DNA from 2 places in the Pilosibacter rotomagensis genome. Region 2 is predicted to be linked to the other one. Evidence: a T-box and tRNA genes for the amino acid it is inferred to sense, from the RefSeq annotation. Region 2 holds a T-box; the other holds one or more tRNA genes.
What was found. A T-box is a leader RNA that pairs with one kind of tRNA and senses whether it is charged. The one in region 2 lies ahead of leuS (leucine--tRNA ligase), so its partner is inferred to be a tRNA-Leu.

Region 1: it encodes a tRNA-Leu, which carries the amino acid that the T-box ahead of leuS (leucine--tRNA ligase) is inferred to sense. The anticodon was not compared.

The regions. Positions count from the first base shown of each region.
Region 1 covers NZ_CM170323.1:3,018,591-3,025,645, reverse strand. Annotated here, with positions in the region: rRNA gene ACI3EW_RS13615 (23S ribosomal RNA) at 1-455, shown strand, start outside; gene ACI3EW_RS13610 (HD domain-containing protein) at 876-1,463, opposite strand; tRNA gene ACI3EW_RS13605 (tRNA-Asn) at 1,867-1,939, shown strand; tRNA gene ACI3EW_RS13600 (tRNA-Glu) at 1,993-2,064, shown strand; tRNA gene ACI3EW_RS13595 (tRNA-Thr) at 2,072-2,144, shown strand; tRNA gene ACI3EW_RS13590 (tRNA-Ile) at 2,162-2,235, shown strand; tRNA gene ACI3EW_RS13585 (tRNA-Asp) at 2,278-2,351, shown strand; tRNA gene ACI3EW_RS13580 (tRNA-Val) at 2,387-2,459, shown strand; tRNA gene ACI3EW_RS13575 (tRNA-Leu) at 2,497-2,580, shown strand; gene ACI3EW_RS13570 (hypothetical protein) at 2,731-2,967, opposite strand; gene ACI3EW_RS13565 (LysR family transcriptional regulator substrate-binding protein) at 2,946-3,545, shown strand; gene ACI3EW_RS13560 (AzlC family ABC transporter permease) at 3,669-4,361, shown strand; gene ACI3EW_RS13555 (branched-chain amino acid transporter permease) at 4,479-4,805, shown strand; gene ACI3EW_RS13550 (pyridoxamine 5'-phosphate oxidase family protein) at 4,966-5,448, shown strand; gene ACI3EW_RS13545 (M20 family metallopeptidase) at 5,715-7,055, shown strand, end outside.
Region 2 covers NZ_CM170323.1:1,698,145-1,705,199, forward strand. Annotated here, with positions in the region: gene arcC (carbamate kinase) at 1-253, opposite strand, end outside; gene ACI3EW_RS07535 (glycosyltransferase family 2 protein) at 661-1,680, shown strand; gene ACI3EW_RS07540 (sulfite exporter TauE/SafE family protein) at 1,996-2,754, opposite strand; T-box leader at 2,930-3,202, shown strand; gene leuS (leucine--tRNA ligase) at 3,381-5,792, shown strand; gene ACI3EW_RS07550 (ABC transporter substrate-binding protein) at 6,181-7,055, shown strand, end outside.

The DNA.
Region 1 (7,055 bases), 1.3 Mb from region 2:
GGGGATAACAGGCTTATCACTCCCAAGAGTTCACATCGACGGAGTGGTTTGGCACCTCGATGTCGGCTCATCGCATCCTGGGGCTGAAGTAGGTCCCAAGGGTTGGGCTGTTCGCCCATTAAAGCGGTACGCGAGCTGGGTTCAGAACGTCGTGAGACAGTTCGGTCCCTATCCGGCGCAGGCGGAGGATATTTGAGAGGAGCTGTCCTTAGTACGAGAGGACCGGGATGGACGGACCGCTGGTGTACCGGTTGAGCTGCTAAGCTCATGGCCGGGTAGCCAAGTCTGGCAGGGATAAACGCTGAAGGCATCTAAGCGTGAAGCCCCCCTCAAGATGAGATATCCCATTCGTTAAGAAGTAAGACCCCTTGAAGACGACGAGGTAGATAGGGCAGAGGTGGAAGTGCAGTAATGCATGGAGCTGACTGTTACTAATCGGTCGAGGGCTTATCCAGGAAGGTCAAGTGAAGATTCAAAGGTTGATGAAGTTCAATATGTGGTTTTGAAGGTATGTGTGAGTAGACCAGGCAGAGATGTCTGGTCTTTTTATTTTGCGCGAACAACGAGCTAAAGTCCGCGCCTACGCGAGACCTTGGCGACTGTCGCGATATGACAAGAGGAAACTTGCAAAGTGTGTTTTCATTTTTTTATCAGGAAGGTCTTCGATACTTTCTGTTAAATAAAAAAAGCACGATGTGCTAATGATGTGCACTCGTGCAAAAATGAAGTTTGTCGGAAAAATGAAGATTATTGGAATCGACCGTGTGAGGCATCCATGAGATCAGCGGCATCAATAGACATCCGACAGCAGCAAAAACCACAGAGGCAGAGGGGATGCACTGAGCAGATTTACATGCTGTCTGGATATCTGGAAATTATTTCTGGATAAATCCTTTTTGGATCGCATCCTGGATCATCTGATCGGCAAGCTCGTACAGGCGCTCAGAGCCGAGTTTTGTCTTTGCATGGCGGCCATAAACCTGTGCGGAAGTGGTCTGGTGCTGCTTCCAGTCATCGCCGTTGTTACTGTGGTTTAGGAGGAGCGGCTGGATATTATCCATGGCGTGAGCGTATCTGGACTCTGGAGTTTCGCAGTATTCAAACTCATCAAAGAGTGCGGTGAGATCCTTTTTCTGGTCGTCCGGCAGAATAGAAAAGATCCGTTCCTTTGCGGCATCTTCGCGGGCTTTTTGGGACTTTAATCCTTCTTCGTCGTATGCGAAAGTATCTCCGGCATCGATCTCGACGATATCGTGGATCAGGCACATCAGCATGACTTTTGCAATATCAACGGGTTCATTTGCATATTCGCGCAAAAGATATGCCATGATCGCCATATGCCAGGCATGTTCAGCATCATTTTCACGTCGGCCGTGACCGGAAAGATGCGTCTGGCGGAAAATATTTTTCTCCTTATCGATCTCCAGTGTAAAGTCGAGCTGCTGCTTTAAACGTTCATCCATGATTGATCTCCTCCATATATGTATATAGAATTGCTGTTGAGAATGACCGGTAAACCTGGAATGCTTACCGGTAAGTTCCTTTTATGATATCAGTATATCCGAAAAATGTACAGCATGAAATCATGTACTTTAGTGGGAATGGTTCGCGACCAAAGCAGAGTACAGTAATTCTGAGAAGAATTGGTGAACTTATGCCGATTGAAATTACACATCGGATTTCATGTGTGTTCAGCGTGAATTCCAGGCAGGAGAGGAGCAGCGAGCTGATGATCCGGGGCTGGAAAGCTGCAAAAAGAAAGTGTAGAAATTTTTCAAAAAATATGAAAAAATGGGTTGACAGATGCGAAATCATATTATATAATAGCACTGTTCTTAAGGAACAGCTCAAGAACAAAGGAAATATTCCTCGATAGCTCAGTCGGTAGAGCACGCGGCTGTTAACCGCGCTGTCGTAGGTTCGAGTCCTACTCGGGGAGTTTTTATTTTGCCAGTTTCAATATTGAGCTGCTGGTACAAATAATGAGAACGCGGCCCCATGGTCAAGCGGTTAAGACATCGCCCTTTCACGGCGGTAACAGGGGTCCGAATCCCCTTGGGGTCATTGATGTGCCGATGTGGCTCAATTGGCAGAGCAGCTGATTTGTAATCAGCAGGTTATCGGTTCGAGTCCGATCATCGGCTTTCAGTCCTAAACTTATGGACCTTTAGCTCAGTTGGTTAGAGCAACCGGCTCATAACCGGTCGGTCCCGGGTTCAAGTCCCTGAAGGTCCACTCTACCTGGTAAAAGGTTCATACTATTGATAAAAATATTTTGGCCCGGTGGCTCAGCTGGTTAGAGCGCCGCCCTGTCACGGCGGAGGTCGTGGGTTCGAATCCCATCCGGGTCGCTTCCTTAGAAATAAGGATTTTAAATTTCATATCTGGGATCTTAGCTCAGCTGGGAGAGCATCTGCCTTACAAGCAGAGGGTCATAGGTTCGAGCCCTATAGGTCCCACTCGATGGGAAACCATCATCGACATATTTATATGTCTGCCGGTGTGGCGGAATAGGCAGACGCAAGGGACTTAAAATCCCTCGGGGGCAACCCCGTACCGGTTCAAGTCCGGTCACCGGCATGAAAGAAGCTTGTATTTACAGGCTTCTTTTTTTTATTTAATAGATCAATCCCTCTTTCCTTTTACACATGGAAAGAAGGACTTTTTGTGCATCGGATGAGGGTGTGAGGTTAAAAAGAGACAGGGAGCGTTGTCGGAGGCAATCTGTTTTTAACGCATATTCTTAAGTCTGGCGATATCCGCATCGGTGCAGTTTCCGTGAATCGTGATTTCGGAGAGTGCCTCCTCGATCCGCTTAAATTCCTGATCGGTCAGTTCCACATCGGCGAGATTTTCGATGATGCGCTCCATCATCGAATATTCACTTTGAACGGCGGTCAGCGGAGTAACGGCGTGAGCACGGCGGATCACGATCGGCACACTCACTGCTTCGTCCGTGTAAAACAATTGTTGACCTGTGGTCGTCTGTCAGCAGGGACTATCCGGGGATCCAGCTTCAGATCGTTCCCTTTGATGACACTTATCCGGAGTGGCTGAATGTGTTAGAAAATCTGGGAAAAGATCTTGATATTGTGGCGGGGATCTATCCATCTACCAGATGGAAGCGCCGCTGCCAGATCTTACCGTTGACGGAGATCCCGCTCTGCTGTGCGGTTCCCAGGCAAAATCCGCTGTCCTCCAGGAAAAAACTCCGTCTGCCGGATCTCTACGGCGAAAATCTTCTGATGGTAGAGCGCGGAGACACGAAATTTATAGATGCACTGAGGGATGAGATCGAAAAAAATCATCCGCAGATCCACATTCAGGATGTTGCATCTTATGGCACCGGAGTATTCAATCAGTGCGACCGGACCAACAGTGTCATGGTCACGATCGGAACCTGGGCAGAGCTTCACCCATCGTTAGTCACGATTCTCTGTGAATGGGATTACACAGTGCCATATGGGATCGTGTATGCGGAGAATCCATCAGCACTGGTTCTGGAATTTATCGGTATTATGAAGAAATTTTCAAAGATCGGATAGATTATAGTTGCATTTTACAATGGACGGAGTTATAAAAATTACAGAAAATTCCGATAACTGTCATGCCGGCTGATAGAGGGAAAACGGACAGACGTGATTGTGAGATAAAACAGGAGAAGAAAGATGACATTTCGGTATGCATGGAAGCGGTCGATCCCGGTCATGGCGGGCTATATCGTCCTGGGAATGGGATTCGGAATGCTGCTCGGGGCAAAAGGATACGGCGTTTTCTGGGCGATCGCCATGAGCGTGTTTATTTACGCCGGATCGATGCAGTATGTGGCGATCGATCTGATAACGGGAGGTGCGTCCCTGATCTCGGCGGCGCTTATGACACTTATGGTCAATGCGCGGCATTTATTCTACGGGATCTCCATGGTGGAACGGTACAAAGATACGAAGCCGTATAAGCCGTATCTGATCTTTGCGCTGACAGATGAGACGTATTCGCTGGTGTGCAGCGGGGATGTGCCGGAAGGCGTGGAGGAGAAAAAATACTTCTTTCTGGTATCGCTGCTGGATCAGATCTACTGGGTATTCGGAACGGTGCTTGGCTCAGTACTCGGAAGCGTGCTGAACATTAATACGGAGGGAATCGACTTTTCCATGACGGCGCTGTTTCTTGTGGTGTTTACCGAACAGTGGAAGAGTACAAAGGATCACAGAAGCGCAATTGCCGGAGTGGCAGCATCGGCACTCTGCCTGCTGGTGTTCGGACCGTCCTCGTTCCTGATCCCGTCGATGATCTCGATCACGGTGATCCTGACGGTGATGCGAGGGAGAAGGAGAACAGAAAGTGCTCAGAGAACAGCATGATTCTGATACGCTTCTGAAAAATTTGCATATGAAAGAACGAAAACTCTGACTGGGTGGGAAACATATGAAACTGGTCTGGCAGGAAAATGTCCAGTCAGGAAGGAGAGAGGATAACGGATGATAGATTTGAGAGCGGCAGCGCTGATCGCAGTGTGCGCCGGTGTGACGATGCTTTTGAGGTTTCTGCCGTTTCTGGTGTTTGGCGGCAAGAAGGAGGTTCCGGGATATATCACATATCTGTCCGGAGTTCTTCCGTATGCGATCATGGGAATGCTGGTGGTGTACTGCCTGAAAAATATGAATCTGTTCGCGGGAACGCACGGGATCCCGGAAATTCTGGCGTCTGCTGCTGTTGTCAGACTCCATGTCTGGAAACGGAATACGCTGCTCAGCATCGCGGTTGGGACAGTGTTCTATATGTTTCTGGTCCAGGTGGTATTTTAAACGATCGTATACTGCTTGTGGGATAAAAAAATTTATGATATGATAGTCTCATCTTACGGAAAGTCTGGCGGATCGTGCTTTTTCTGCAATATAGTCTGAATATATCTGAAAGAAGCAGACAGGGAAAGTGCGGTATCCGGCGGCTGGAATGGAGGTCTGGATGAGAAGAAAAGACAGAGAATTGAAGGACATGGCTGATATCGTGTCGATCGCAAAGCGGGAAACTGTGTGTACCGTTGCGTTCCACGATGAGCCATGTCCTTATTTGATTCCGCTGAATTACGGAGCGGAAGTGGAAGACGGGAAGCTGATCCTGTACTTCCATGGAGCGAAAGAGGGAACAAAACTCGACAGGATCAGAGAAAATCCCAATGTCTCATATTGCATTTACGGGGCGAATGTCCTGACGATCAATTATGATACAGCCTGCAAGTCTACGACGAGTTTTGAGAGTATCTGTGGAAACGGAACTGCTTGTCTGGTGGAAGATACCGCGGAAAAGAAAAAAGCGCTGGCAGTCCTCATGAACCAGGTAAGTCCGAAGAAGGCCTTTGATGAGAATTCGTTCGCGGAGCCGATGGTAAATGCAGTTACCGTCTGGAAAATCATAACCGAAACCGTAACAGGGAAGAGACACGAATGACACGAGCGAAAGTGAGCCAGAAACGTGCTTGCACGGTTGTGGCGAACGGCGAGTGTGCGCATGAACGATAAGTTCATGCGAATCAAGAGAGCGAAAGTGAGCCAGAAACGTGCTTGCACGATTATGGCGAACGGCGAGTGTGCGCATGAACGATAAGTTCATGCGAATCAAGAGAGCGAAAGTGAGCCAGAAACGTGCTTGCACGGTTGTGGCGAACGGCAAGTGTGCGAATGAATAAGGCAGACAATAGAAAGGAGTACATATATATGGGAACAGATTTCAGAAAAGAGATCGGAGCGACGATCGATCAGAGGAGCAGCGAATACACAAAGATTAGCGACGCGATCTGGGGCTTTGCGGAGCCGAGATTTCAGGAATATGAGTCCTCAAAACTTCAGCAGGAGTTTTTGAAATCCAGAGGATTCTCTGTCAAATCGGATCTTGCAGGGGAAGAGACCGCATTTATCGCTGAATGGGGAAACGGAAAGCCGATCCTCGCATTCCTGGGTGAGTTTGATGCACTTTCCAGTCTTCAGCAGGAAGCAGACAACCTGGAACGCTGCCCGATCCCGGGAAAGACGAACGGACATGGCTGCGGTCATCATCTGCTCGGAACAGCTTCCGTGGCTGCGGTGGATTCCTTAAAAACGTATATGGAAGAGAACCATATGAGCGGAACGATCCGTTACTATGGCTGCCCGGCAGAAGAGAATGCAGGCGGAAAAGCATATCTGGTCCGCGACGGCTACTTTGATGACTGTGATATCGCGATCACATGGCATCCGTATACCATGAATAAAGCAATGAAGGGCGGTTATCATCTGGCAAACTTCCGTGCATTCTTTACTTTCCATGGAATTTCCTCCCATGCGGCAGGTGCTCCGGAGCTTGGGCGTTCTGCGCTGGACGCAGTTGAGATCATGGATATCGGTGTCAACTATATGAGAGAGCACATGATCGATGCGGCGAGAGTTCACGGCGCTATCACAAACTCCGGCGGAATCGCTCCGAACGTGATCCCGGCGGAAGCCCAGATCCTCTATGCGATCCGCGCACCGAAGGTAACCCAGGTGAAGAAGCTCTATGAACGGATGTGCGACATTGCGAAGGGCGCTGCGCTGATCACAGGAACAACGGTGGATATCAAACAGGTTGCGGCCTATTCCAACCTGATCAATAATGACACTCTTGCGGATCTTGTCCAGGAGAACCTGGAGCATGTTATCCCGGTCGGCTACACAGAGGAAGAGCTTGCCTATGCGAAGAAGTTCCAGGGCGTCATCACGGAACTTGATAAAGAAGGATTAAAAGATCAGGCATCCGCGATCGGAGGAAAAGAGCACCGTCAGGAGCTTTTAGAGAGCCCGATGTGGGATTTCATTGTTGATAAGAATACTTCTTACGGCGGAGGCGGATCCACGGATGTCGGAGATGTCAGCTGGGTCGTTCCGACAGGACAGGTCTACACGAGCTGTTTCCCGGCAGGTACTGCGCTCCACTCCTGGGTAGCGGTTGCCCAAGGTAAATCATCGATCGCCCATAAGGGAATGCTGGCGGCAGCGAAAGTCATGGCTTATGTCGGCGCTGAGCTTCTCCTGAATCCGGAG
Region 2 (7,055 bases):
ATCCCTGGCTCATTGCGGAGCAGACAGACATCGGAGCCGGAGTGTAACCTTCGTGATTTTTCGCAAATTCATTTAACGCGGTGTGGATCATACCGAGCTGCGGAGTATTTCCGTGGGTGATCACAACCTGCCAGCCGTCCTGAATAAAATCAGCGATGGCTTTCGCTGTTTTTGTAACGGCTGTCTTCTGCTCCGGAAGGTTCGTTCCGAGAGCGTCATGTCCAAGTGCTAAAACAAGTCTTTTCTTTGCCATATCTAATACCTCATTTCTATTATGTACCGATATCGTCTGGGCAGATAAAATTGCGCGGGAGCCGCGGATAAGTTTTCTCCGCGGACCGGCACAAAACGGTCTGCGCCTGTGTATTTTCAGATATTTTACCATATTTTGATAGATTATGGAAGAAAAAACTCAAAGTTTTATGATTGAGTACAGGAGAAATTTCCTGAACTGAAAATTATATATGGCGCTGCGGCGGCAGAAGCTTACGGGATGAATTTTATGCCGGAATGAAAGAGAATTGAAAGAAATAATTTTTTGCATTTTCAGATAACTTATGCTAAAATAGGAACAACTGAGTCGAGAGATCACTGTGGCGTGCGCTCTGTGTGGCGGCAGTGAATGATCCCCAACACGGGGAACGTAAGGAGGAAACAATTTTGAAGCTGTTATCGATAGCAATTCCATGCTACAATTCAGCGGCGTATATGGAAAACTGTATCAAGTCTCTGCTTCCGGGCGGAAACGAGGTGGAGATCCTGATCGTGGATGATGGTTCCACAAAAGACAATACGGCGGAGATCGCTGACCGTTATGAGAAAGAATATCCGGGTATCTGTAAGGCGATCCACCAGGAGAACGGTGGACACGGCGCTGCGGTTAACGCGGGATTAAAGGCCGCGACCGGAATCTATTTTAAGGTTGTGGACAGTGATGACTGGGTAAATGAGCAGGCCTACAGGCAGGTGCTCGACACCCTGCGCCGCTTTGTTTACGGAAAAGATACCCTGGATATGCTGATCACAAACTTTGTCTATGAGAAACAGGGCGCGAAGCACAAGAAAGTCATGAACTATAATCTGGCGCTTCCGAAGAACGAGATCTTTACCTGGAGCGATGTGAAGGTGTTCGTTGCAGGACAGTATATCCTGATGCATTCTGTCGTTTACAGAACGGAACTTTTGAGAGACTGTAAACTGGAGCTCCCGGAGCACACATTCTACGTGGACAATATCTTCGTCTACGAGCCGCTCCCGCATGTACATACGATGTACTACCTGGATGTGAACTTCTACCGCTACTTTATCGGCCGCTCCGACCAGTCTGTCAATGAACAGGTCATGATCGGAAGAATCGACCAGCAGATCCGCGTGACGAAGCTGATGCTTGGCTACTATGATGTGACGAAGATCCAGAATAAGAAGCTCCGCCACTATATGGTCCGTTACTTAGAGATCATGATGGTCATCTGCTCGATCCTCGCGATCAAGTCCGGCAGCGAGGAGAATATGGCAAAGAAAAAAGCATTGTGGGAAGAGTTAAAGAAATCCAATCCGGCGCTCTACCTGCGACTCCGCTGGGGCTTCTTGGGACAGGGCATGAACCTTCCGGGAAAAGGCGGAAGATCCCTCTCCATCGCGGGATATAAGATCGCGCAGAAATTCTTCGGATTTAACTAGGCGCCTGGAGACGGATCGATGTTGAAGGAGAAAACCGTTACGATCATGTCCGGTAGAAATAATATCGTTCTGAAGAAAGAAGGACCAAGGGTTCATAATGAATCCAAGGTCCTCTTTTTGTGTTAAATTAATCTGTAATGAAGAAATAACACACATTTATTCTAACTCAAAACAGGCAGTTCTGCCAATACTAATAGTTTCCAATGTTCTTCAAGAAGGAAACGACCGACAAAAACTATCATGAAGATCCCCGGCCGCACAGAATTTATGGGGTAAAGGGAAGGGTACTTTTAGAGGCTACTTCCCGTGTTATTCTTATTTTCCAAGAATGATCTTGATGATCAATACCGTCACCACACAGATCATCACCGGACGGATGATCTTTGCACCGTTTTTGATGGCGAAACCGGCGCCTAGATAGTTTCCGAGAACATTGCAGAATGCGCATGGAACTGCAATGGCGTACAGCACGTTTCCGGAAAGAACGTAGGAGAGAAGCGCCGTGTAGTTGGAGACGATCAGCGTGAGCTTCGCGTTTCCGGAGGCGGTGCGGATATCATATTTTAACAGGAAGGTAAAGAGCAGCATCGCGATCGTTCCGCCGCCCGGACCGTACATACTGTCATAGAGACCGAGGGTCATGCCGATGAGGAGCGCCTTCAGGGCGACAGGAACCGTCAGGGATTTCCGTGTGTCCGTATAGTTCCAAGCATTCTTCATAAAGATCACAAGGATCGCGGTGAGCGGAAGAAGAACCATCAACATGGAACGGATCTGCTCCTCCTTCAGGTAGAAAATGATCCTCGTGCCGAGCATGGAGGAGAGAAAGGCGGTCACTGCGCTGATCAGCGTGATCTTAAGGTCGAGACAGCCGTTTTTAAAGTATTTCCATGCCGCCACGGTGCTTCCGAAGGCACACTGGAATTTATTGCAGCCGTAGACGTAGTAGATCGGCATTCCGCACATCATATAGGCCGGGAGCGCAATCAATCCGCCTCCACCAGCGATGGAGTCGATAAATCCCGCAATAAAGAGGAGCGGGCAGAGCCAGATGAGATTGTGGACATATTCCATAGATATTCCCCCTTGTCTTTTGCGGCTGCCAGATGAAAAAATGCCGAAATGCCGCTTTTTCTGATGGAATCTCAAGCAGAGACCTGTTCTTCCATACTATATAAGAATCCGGAAAAAGTCAATCGGTTTTCTGAAACCTTGACATAACCTGGATTCTATGGTAAATTTATTGAGTTAAAATGCGTCGAAGAGGACCAGTAAGAGAGAATACGGAGCACAGAGAACTGCCGGCCGGTGCGAGGCAGCATCCAGAAGCTTTCCGAACTCGCCTCGGAGCAGCATGCTGAAAAAGTGGGCGTAAGCAGTGAAAAACGAGGCACTGCCCGTCGGTATTCTTGGTAGGCATTGCCGGTTTCCGCCGTTATCGGAAAAAGAGTGCATACGGGTGAAGACCCAGTATGAAATAGAGTGGTACCGCGTGAGAATGTAAGTCCCCCACGTCTCTATAAAAATGATAGAGATAGAGGGACTTTTTTTATTGCCGGACGTCTTTAAAGGGCGCTCAGGGGCAATGAAACAGAATCAGGATCTTCCTGGATTCTGGTAAATGCAGCGGCGGCGGGCGAAATCCGCGGAGCGTATTTCTGTACCGCCTTCAACGATATGAAATGGAGGAGAAAATCGTCATGGCACAGTACAACCACACCGCCATTGAGAGCAAATGGCGTGAGAACTGGGAAAAGAATCCGATCAATGTCAATGATGGAAAGAAAGAAAAATATTACTGCCTGGATATGTTCCCATATCCGTCTGGCAGCGGACTTCATGTAGGTCACTGGAGAGGTTATGTAATCTCCGATGTATGGAGCCGTTATCAGTTATTAAAGGGCAAATATGTGATCCATCCGATGGGATGGGACGCATTCGGTCTTCCGGCTGAGAACTACGCGATCAAGATGGGCGTTCATCCGGCAATCTCCACAGCGTCCAATATCAAAAATATCAAACGTCAGATCAACCAGATCGCGGCGCTCTATGACTGGGATATGGAAGTAAACACGACAGATCCGTCCTTCTACAAATGGACCCAGTGGATCTTCGTACAGATGTTCAAAAAAGGTCTTGCATACGAGAAGGAATTCCCGATCAACTGGTGCCCGTCCTGTAAGACAGGCCTTGCGAACGAGGAAGTTGTAAACGGCTGCTGCGAGCGCTGCGGTACACCGGTTACAAAGAAGAACCTCCGCCAGTGGATGTTAAAGATCACCGCATACGCAGACCGTCTCTTAAACGACCTCGACAAGCTCGACTGGCCGGAGAAGGTTAAAAAGATGCAGACAGACTGGATTGGCAAATCCTACGGTGCAGAGGTGGATTTCCCGGTTAAAGGACGTGATGAGAAGATCACCGTCTACACGACAAGACCGGATACGCTCCACGGCGCAACCTTTATGGTACTCTCCCCGGAGCATAAGCTTGCAAAAGAGCTTGCAACGGACGAGACAAGAGAGGCTGTTGAGAAGTACATCTTCGACGCTTCCATGAAGTCCAACGTAGACCGTCTCCAGGGCAAGGAAAAGACAGGCGTCTTCACAGGATCCTATGCGATCAACCCGTTAAACGGCAAGGAAGTTCCGATCTGGCTGTCTGATTATGTTCTCGCTGACTACGGTACCGGAGCGATCATGTGCGTACCGGCACACGACGACCGTGACTTTGAGTTTGCAAAGAAATTTGGTCTCCCGATCATCCAGGTCATCGCCCAGGACGGCAAAGAGATCGAGAACATGACAGAAGCTTACACAGACGCGAAGGGAACCATGATCAATTCCGGTGAGTGGAACGGCATGGAGTCCTCCGTATTAAAGAAAGAAGCTCCGCACATCATCGAGAAGATGGGTATTGGTAAGAAGACTGTGAACTACAAGCTCCGTGACTGGGTATTCTCCCGTCAGCGTTACTGGGGCGAGCCGATCCCGATCGTTCACTGCCCGAAGTGCGGCAATGTTCCGGTCCCGGAGGATCAGCTTCCGTTAAAACTTCCGGAGGTTGAGAGCTATCAGCCGACCGGTACCGGTGAGTCCCCGCTTGCGGCGATCGACTCCTGGGTAAACACCACATGCCCGTGCTGCGGCGCTCCGGCAAAACGTGAGACAAACACAATGCCTCAGTGGGCTGGTTCCTCCTGGTACTTCTTACGTTATGTAGATAACAAGAACGACAAGGAACTTGTATCTAAAGAGAAAGCAGACAAGTACCTTCCGGTAGATATGTATATCGGCGGTGTTGAGCATGCCGTTCTTCACCTTCTGTATTCCAGATTCTACACGAAGTTCTTATACGATATCGGAGTGATCGACTTCGATGAGCCGTTCAAGAAGCTGTTCAACCAGGGTATGATCACCGGCAAGAACGGTATCAAGATGAGTAAGTCCAAAGGAAACGTTGTTTCCCCGGATGATCTTGTAAGAGATTACGGTTGTGATGCGTTAAGAATGTACGAGCTCTTCGTTGGACCGCCGGAGCTGGATGCCGAGTGGGACGACAGAGGAATCGAGGGCGTTGCCAGATTCTTAAATCGTTTCTACAACCTTGTGATGGACAGCAAGGACAAGGATATCAAGGAGACAAAGGAGATGGTGAAGCTCCGCCACAAGCTTGTCTACGATATCGAGACACGTTTCAACCAGTTCAGCCTGAATACCGTAGTATCCGGATTCATGGAGTACTGCAACAAGCTCACAGACGTTGCGAAGAGAGAGGGCGGAATCGACAAGGAGACATTAAAGACATTCGTGATCTTACTGGCTCCGTTCACACCGCATCTTGGCGAGGAACTCTGGAGAGAACTCGGCGGCACGGACAGCGTATTCCATGCAACATGGCCGGAGTGCGATGAGGAAGCCATGAAGGACGATGAGATCGAGGTTGCCGTACAGGTAAACGGTAAGGTAAAAGCGGTCATCATGGTTCCGGCTGACATCGCAAAAGAGGATGCGATCGCTGCAGGTAAAGCTGCGGTAGAAGGAAAGATCACCGGAAACATCGTGAAGGAGATCTATGTTCCGAAGAAGATTGTAAACCTTGTTGTAAAATAAGATGGAGTGACAGAAACTGTCGGATCATCTGAAAAATTCGTGCCAATATAAGTATTTGAAAAAATTCCGGGCGGGATCCTTGCGGTCCCGCCCTTTTTCACTGCCGAAATGTTAGTATTTACTATACATGCCGGAAACCTCCTTTTGTTAATTTTGAACAAATTGTAAACAGATTATGACTATAGAAAGGCTGAAACCAAATAAAACAAACAAATTAAACAAAAAATACGCAGAAAGGAAAACTTTATTGACAAAGATGTTAGAAAATGATATTCTTTAATCATGAAATTCAGAAAAGAGTGTATATATAGGTATAGTAAATATTTACATTCAACGATTACCAACAACACTCTGACGAAACAGAAATAACTTGAAGGAGGGCATGTGAATGAAAAAAAGAACAGCAGCGAGATCGGTGGCAGCCGTTGTCGGAGCAGCAATGGTGCTGACAGCGTGCGGAGGCGGAAACAATGCAGCGGCAACGACCGCGGCGGCAGGCGGCAGTGAGACTCAGGCAACAGCGGAAAGCTCCGGCGGCGGAAATATCACAAAGACAGATATCGTCTTTGCCCAGGCCTCTGACGTTGTGACCCTGGATCCGGCAGGACAGCAGGATACCACTTCCGGTGTACTTATGAAACATGTGTACAGTACCTTGATGGATGTCGATGATGATGGCAACCTTGTTCCGGATCTGGCAGAGAGCTACGAGATGAAGAGTGACACGGAATATACCTTCACCCTGAGACAGGACGCATGCTTCTCCGATGGCACTCCGGTTACAGCGAAGGATGTAAAGTTTACATTTGACCGTGCGAAGGATATGCCGAAGACGAAATCCAATACCTCCAAGATCGAAGAGGTTATCGCAGATGACGATCACCATGTTACCTTCAAGCTGACACAGCCATATGCGGCATTTAAGACCATTGTTACTTCGTCGAACCTTAGTATTGTTTCCGAGGCAGCGGTCACAGCAGCGGGAGAGTCTTACGGTGATGTTGACAATATTCTCGGATCCGGTGAGTTCACAGTTACCGAGTGGGTTCCGAACGACCACTACACCCTGGCAAGAAACGAAAAATACTGGGGTGAGATGCCGATCACTACAACGATCACCTGCCGCGTGATCCCGGAGGGAAGCGCCCGCGCCATTGCCCTTGAGGCAGGAGAGGTCGATCTTGTATGGAACGTTGACGCGACAGACTGTGCGAACATCGAGGCAAATCCGGATGTGACGCTGTTGAGCCAGACGTCTTCTTC